3 regions of the Delftia sp. UME58 genome follow, and region 1 is predicted to be linked to each of the others. Evidence: predicted binding sites of a transcription regulator. Region 1 holds the regulator's gene; each other region holds the start of a gene.
What was found. The regulator FNR, encoded in region 1, switches genes on or off when oxygen is low (the NO sensors DNR and NnrR bind a similar motif). The targets are predictions, from matches to a motif close to TTGATNNNNATCAA.
Positions count from the first base shown of each region.

Region 2: a site for FNR is predicted at 812-825, ahead of A9976_RS12480 (hemerythrin domain-containing protein). Genes of this name have one in related genera too.
Region 3: a site for FNR is predicted at 1,252-1,265, ahead of A9976_RS04730 (diiron oxygenase). Genes of this name have one in related genera too.

Region 1 is NZ_LZZV01000020.1:181,661-183,927, reverse strand. It holds gene hemN (oxygen-independent coproporphyrinogen III oxidase) at 1-899, opposite strand, end outside; gene fnr (fumarate/nitrate reduction transcriptional regulator Fnr) at 1,061-1,780, shown strand; gene A9976_RS08145 (hypothetical protein) at 1,862-2,149, opposite strand.
Region 2 is NZ_LZZV01000047.1:34,064-36,330, forward strand. It holds gene A9976_RS12475 (hypothetical protein) at 44-631, shown strand; gene A9976_RS12480 (hemerythrin domain-containing protein) at 886-1,386, shown strand; gene A9976_RS12485 (MarC family protein) at 1,432-2,079, opposite strand.
Region 3 is NZ_LZZV01000013.1:275,804-278,070, forward strand. It holds gene A9976_RS04725 (serine hydroxymethyltransferase) at 1-802, opposite strand, end outside; gene A9976_RS04730 (diiron oxygenase) at 1,293-2,255, shown strand; gene A9976_RS04735 (2Fe-2S iron-sulfur cluster-binding protein) at 2,252-2,267, shown strand, end outside.

The DNA.
Region 1 (2,267 bases):
AGCGAGTCCTCGGGCAGGGCGAAGTGGTCCATGCCCACGTAGACATAGCCACCGTCCATGAATGCGGCGATGGAACGCGACAGCATGGCCAGCTTGTCGGCCCCCTGCGGCAGATCCTCGGCCGCAATGCGCCGCTGCGGCTTGAAGCGCTCGGGCAGGTGGGCATAGGCATAGAGCGCGATGCGGTCGGGCCGCAGCGCGTTGACCTGGGCCAGCGTGCGCTCGAAGGATTCGGGCGTCTGCTTGGGCAGGCCGTAGATCAGGTCCACGTTGATGGAGGCAAAGCCCAGCTGCCGCGCGGCCGCCACCAGCTCGAACACCTGCTCTGCCGGCTGCACGCGGTGCACCGCGATCTGCACCTGCTCGTCAAAGTCCTGCACGCCGAAGCTCAGGCGGTTGAAGCCCAGCTCCTTGAGCACGGCCAGGCGCTCGACGCTGACGGTGCGCGGATCGACCTCGATGGAGTATTCGCCGCCCGGCTCCAGCTTGAAATGCTCGCGCAACAGGCCCATCAGCGTACGCAGCTCGTCGTCGGAGAAGAAGGTGGGCGTGCCGCCGCCCAGGTGCAGCTGGCTGACGGTCTGGCCCTTGCCGCAATGGGCCGTGTGCAAGGCCATCTCGCGCGCCAGGTAGTCCAGGTAGACGGCGGCGCGATCGTGGTGGCGCGTCACGATCTTGTTGCAGGCGCAGTAGTAGCACAGCGACTCGCAAAAGGGCACGTGCACATACAGCGACAAAGGCATGGCACGCGCTGCGGTACTCGATTTGCGTTGTTGCAGCGCCAGGATATAGTCCTCTGCACCAAAGGCCTCGACAAAGCGGTCGGCGGTAGGGAACGAGGTGTATCGGGGCCCCGGTACGTCAAAGCGACGCAGCAGCTCTGGGGTGACAGCGGTCATGGGTTTTTCCTCTAATACCTTGACTGTGCCGCAGCACATCGGTCATGTCCTTGACTCATATCAAGAGTTGTTTGAGGCACTGCTGCGACAATTTGATCCAACTCATCGCAATCCACGAGGTCACCGCCGGCACGCTGTGTGCCGCTGATGTTTATCACTCCATGAACCTTCAGACCATCAAAGCCTCCTGCTCCAACTGCAACCTGCGCGAACTGTGCATGCCCATGGGCCTGGATGCCGAGCAGATGCAGCGCATCGACGACATCGTGGCCACGCGCCGCAAGGTCAAGCGCGGAGGCCTGCTGTTTCGCAACGGCGAGGCCTTCACCTCGCTGTACGCCATCCGCACCGGCTTCTTCAAGACCTGCGTGGCCACCGAGGACGGACGCGACCAGGTCACGGGCTTTCAGATGGCCGGCGAGATCATCGGCCTGGACGGCATCGTCAACGACCACCACACCTGCGATGCCGTCGCGCTGGAAGACGCCGAAGTCTGCGTCATGCCCTTCGACAAGCTGGAAGACCTGTCGCGCGAGGTCACGGCCCTGCAAAACCATGTGCACAAGGTCATGAGCCGCGAGATCGTGCGCGAGCACGGCGTGATGCTGCTGCTGGGCAGCATGCGCGCCGAAGAGCGCCTGGCCGCCTTCGTGCTCAACCTGGTGCAGCGCCTGCATGCGCGGGGCTTTTCCAAGTCCGAACTGGTGCTGCGCATGACGCGCGAGGAAATCGGCAGCTACCTGGGCCTGAAGCTGGAGACGGTGAGCCGCACGTTCTCCAAGTTCGCGGACGACAACATCATCGAGGTGCGCCAGCGCCATCTGCGCATCCTGGACACGGAGGCGCTCAAGCGCATCGTCAATAGCCAGCAGTGCCAGTAAGGCTGCAGGGGCTGCAGGCATTCATCCGCCAATGAACAAGGCCCGCGACAGCGGGCCTTGTTCATTGCGGCCGGCGTTCTCTCAGTCCCGCCCCAGCCCCTGCATGGCCAGGTCCGGTTCGGGCTCGGAGACCACGCCGTCATTGAGATCGCGGGCCGAGCGGCCCAGCATGGTGGTCATCAGGCTGGAGAGCATGGTCACGCCCCAGAAGGCGAAGAAGGCCAGCGTGTAGATGCCCTGGCGCGACCAGCCCAGGTCGCCGAGCCAATGCAGCTGCAGCGGATCCACAAAGGCAAAAACCAGCATCTCCATCACGGCGGCGGCCAGAAAGGCAGGCCAGGCAATCCACATCCAGCGTTGGGCCAACATCAGCGATCTCCTTGTGCTGTAGAGGGGGTCGCCTTCATTGTGCGCCGCGCCAACGCCTGGCGCCAAGCCCCGAAGCGCCCTGCGCGCCTGTAGGAAACCCTCACCCGTCGCACATGCC
Region 2 (2,267 bases), on a different contig from region 1:
AGGCACCAAGGGCCGCTTCAGTACAAATACAAGGAGTTCCATCATGCAAACACCGCAACGCTTTCGCCACATGCTGTCCGCCGTCGCCCTGGGCCTGATGGCCTCCGGCGCCATGGCCATGACCAATGCCGAGCACACGGCCGCCAAGAACCAGATCGAGGCCGAGTACAAGGCTGCCAAGGAACAGTGCAAGCCGCTGAAGGACAACGCCAAGGACGTCTGCGAGAAGCAGGCCAAGGGCCAGGAAAACGTGGCCAAGGCCGAACTGGAATCGCGCCGCAATCCTTCGCCCAAGAACAGCGAAAAGGCCCTCAAGGCCAAGGCTGATGCGGACTACGACATCGCCAAGGAAAAGTGCGACGACCTCAAGGGCGACGCCAAGGATGTCTGCGTGAAGGATGCCAAGGCTGCCCATGTACGCGCCGTCGAAGCCGCCAAGGTGAACAAGGCGCAGGCCGAGCCCGCTGCCAACTCCGCAGCCAAGGCTGCCAACGTGGCCGAAACCCGCAAGGACGCTGCCGAGGAAACCCGCGAAGCCGACTACAAGGCTGCCAAGGCCCGCTGCGACACCATGAGCGGTGACGCCAAGGACACCTGCGTGGCTGATGCCAAGCGGAAGTTTGGACAGTAAGCTGGTAGGCACCCCCTGAGGCGCTGCGCGCCTTCCCCCTCTCTACTTGCTTCGCAAGGGAGGGGGACGGCACCTTCGCCGCGAGGCGGCTCTTGCTCGGTGCCCCTGGCCTTTTGGCCGCGCCAGTTTTATCCGCCTTGACCAAGCCCCGCTCGCGGGGCTTTGCTGTTTTCGGGTTGGCTGATGTGGGTCAAACGGGTTGGGCGGTGCTGTTCCTAAGCTGCAGGCTTTCATGATGAAGGCAGGAGAAGCGTATGGCCGTACTGGAATGGAGCGGGGCGCTGGCATTGGAGTTGCCCGCCATGGACGAGGTGCACCAGGAGTTCGTGCTGCTGCTGGCCGAGGTGGAGGCGGCCGATGATGCGCAGCTGTGCACGCGCTGGGATGAGTTGATCGCGCATACGCAGGTGCATTTCGACCAGGAAGACCGCTGGATGCAGTCCACGCGCTTTACCAGCACCAACTGCCACAGCCTGCAGCACAAGGTGGTGCTGCAGGTGATGCGCGAGGGGGCGAACAAGGCGGCGGCCGGGGACCTGGCCGTGATCCGCAGCATGGCGGGCGAGCTGGCGGCCTGGTTCGTGCACCATGCGCAGACCATGGATGCGGCGCTGGCCCTGCATTTGCGCAGTGCGGGCTTCGATCCCGCCACGGGCTCCCTGGCACACCCTGAGGCCTTGCCCGAGCAGCCCATCACGGGCTGCGGCGGTGCCTGCGACGGCAGCGCCGACCGCGCGCGGGCCGTGCCGGCCTGAGCCGGCAGGCCCGCAATCAGCCAGCTCGTCAATCAGCCAGCCCGCTCAGGGCATGATCGCGGGCGAGGCCAGGATGGGGAAGATCTTCACCAGTCCACCCGCCATCACCTCCACGGCCAGGGCAGCGAGGATCAGGCCCATGAGCCGCGTCATCACGTTGATGCCGGTCTTGCCCAGCACGCGGGCGATCGGGTCGGCCAGCGAAAAACAGACCATCACCACCAGCGCCACCACCACGCCATAGCCCACCAGGGCCAGGTGCTGCCAGATGGTGCGTGCCTGGTCGGCGTAGATCACCACGGTGGACATGGAGGCCGGCCCCGTCAGCAGCGGAATCGTCAGCGGCACCACGGCAATGCTGTTGCCCATGGCGGCCTTTTCCGCGCCAGCGACAAGCGTGGGCGCGTTGGGCCGTTCCTCGGCCGGGCGGGCGTTGAGCATGTTCATGGCGCTGATCAGCAGCAGCAGGCCGCCGCCCACCTGGAAGCTCTGCAGCGAGATGTTGAAGAAGTCCAGCACCTGCAGTCCGATGATGGCGCAGGCCGCGATCACGCAGAACGAGGCCAGCGCCGCCGTGCGAATGGTCTGCTGGCGCTGCTGGGCGCTGAATCCCTCGGTGTAGTGGATGAAGAAGGGGACGATGGCCAGCGGGTTGATGATGGCCACCAGCGTGATCAGCGGTTTGAGGTCCATCGCATTCCCTGTAGGTTGCCGCCGCCCACCTGTGCCCGGCCCTTGCCGGTACGCACGACTTTTCGTTCCATCGAATGTCTCCTGTGAAAGAATTGCCGCACGGGCCGGCCCGCCGCCATTACAGCATTGCGGGGCGCGTCCGCCCACCGGGAAATCACAACAGGTTCTCAGACAGAAAGGAACGCGGA
Region 3 (2,267 bases), on a different contig from region 1:
CGGACTGCAGGCCCGGAAACACGGCGGCGTCTATGCGCCTGGCGATCTCGGCGTCGGCCGAGAGAATCATGCCGCCGCGCGGCCCGCGCAGCGTCTTGTGGGTGGTGGTCGTGGTCACATGGGCATGCTCCACGGGCGAGGGGAACACGCCTGCGGCCACCAGCCCCGCCACGTGCGCGATGTCGGCCATGAAGATGGCGCCCACCTGGTCGGCAATGCGCCGGAACTCGGCCCAGTCCATCTGCCGCGAATAGGCCGAGCCCCCCGCAATGATGAGCCTGGGCCGCTCCTTCAGCGCAATGCGCCGCACCTGGTCCATGTCGATGCGCTGGGAGTGGGCGTCCACCTCGTAGCTGATGGACTGGAACCACTTGCCCGACACGCTCACGCGGGAGCCGTGCGTCAGGTGCCCGCCCGAGCGCAGGTCCAGCCCCATGATCTTGTCGCCGGGCTCCAGGAACGCCAGGTACACGCCCTGGTTGGCCTGGCTGCCCGAGTGCGGCTGCACGTTGGCGTGCGCGCAGCCGAACAGCGCCTTGGCACGCGCAATGGCCAGGTTTTCCACGGCATCGGCATTGGCGCAGCCGCCGTAGTAGCGCACGCCCGGATAGCCCTCGGCGTATTTGTTGGTCAGCACCGAGCCCTGCGCCTCCATCACCGCGCGGCTCACGAAATTTTCCGAGGCAATCAATTCAATCGAGCGCGACTGGCGAATCCGCTCGGCCGCGATGGCATCCCAGGCCTCGCTGTCTGCCTGTTGAAGATCCAGTGAATTGATTTTGGGGAGCGATAAATCGTCCATGTCGCATTGGCTGTCTTGAGGGCTGAAAGCAGGAAAATTGGCGCTGCCCGTGTTTTTCGGGATTTGAAAACGGCAGCGCAACGGCTATCGGCAGTCTATAGAGCGAGACGGGCTTGATTCCGACCATGTTTTGGGAGTCGGGCAGACCAATCAAGGTGGCATGCCAATGTAATTCATGAAAAAAAGCGGTCTGGTTCATTCATGGAAATAGGTCTGTTTGAATCCATGATGCCTCCATAGAATTCGCCGCCAGACGTTGAAGTCATGAGGTTCAATATCGCAGGGAATCATCCGGAATCTTCAGTCGGGATGATTCATTCAAGGCGAAATAATGACGGATCAAGAAAATCCATGACAACGTGTCTGCCGTTTGCGGAGCGATTGCCAATTGGTAGTTGGAAATTGGCGATTGCGGCAGATGGAGAAGGCGGAGGGAGGGAATGGGCGATTTGACTCATATCAATCAAGTTCAATCACGCGGAGTTGAAAAATGAATCTCGATATCTCTCGGACGGATGACCCCGTGCGCGATGCACTCAAGAAGCTGTCCCTGCTCTGGAAGTCAAGAGCGGCCGTGAACCAGGACCTGCCTGATTACTGCGGCCTGGCGTTCGACCCCGCCCGGCAGGACTTCACCGCCTCGCTGCTGCCTTTTCGCGAGCACCAGGCATGGACAGAGGCGCCGCAGCACCTCAGGGACCAATGCCTGTCCTATGCCTGGGGCATCTACAACCTCAAGACCATCTACATCGAGTGCAACGTGGTCACGCCGGCCTGCGAGGACATCATCAAGACCCCGCCGCCCGGCGCCAACCGCGCGCTGCTGCAGGACGTCATGTCCCAGGCCCTGCTGGACGAGGCCTTGCACACCCGCATGTCCGTCATGGCCTGCAACTACATCTACGAGATGCGCGGCCTGCAGCCCCTGGACTTCTCCGACTTCAACCTCGTCGGCTGGCGCGATGGTGTGCTGGCGCAGTGCGGCGCCGAATGGGAGCGCCGCCTGGCGCGCTTCGCCATTGCCTGCGCCAGCGAGACCCTGATCACCGACTACCTCAAGACCATGGCCGAGGACCGCAGCATCCAGCCCATCTGCCATGAAGTCACCCGCACCCACGCAGTGGACGAATGGAGCCACTCCAGCGTCTTCAGCTCGGTGGCCACCGACATCGTCCAGGGCCTGAGCAACCGCGAGCGCAGCTACCTGCGCTCCATCATCCTCAAGACCGTGCAGATGTTCGCCAACAACGAACTGGGCGCCTGGTCCACCGTCTTCACCATGGTCGGCATGCCGCATGCGCGCGACATCCTGCACGACGTGGGCGACAGCAACGAGATCGGCGTCTACACCGACTCGGTGCAAAGCCTGATCGACCGCATCGGCCTGGCGGGCCGCAACCTTGGCGGCAGCGTGGCGCTGGTGTCCTCGGTCCTCGAGGAGATGCAGGCATGAGCGCCGCCCTCC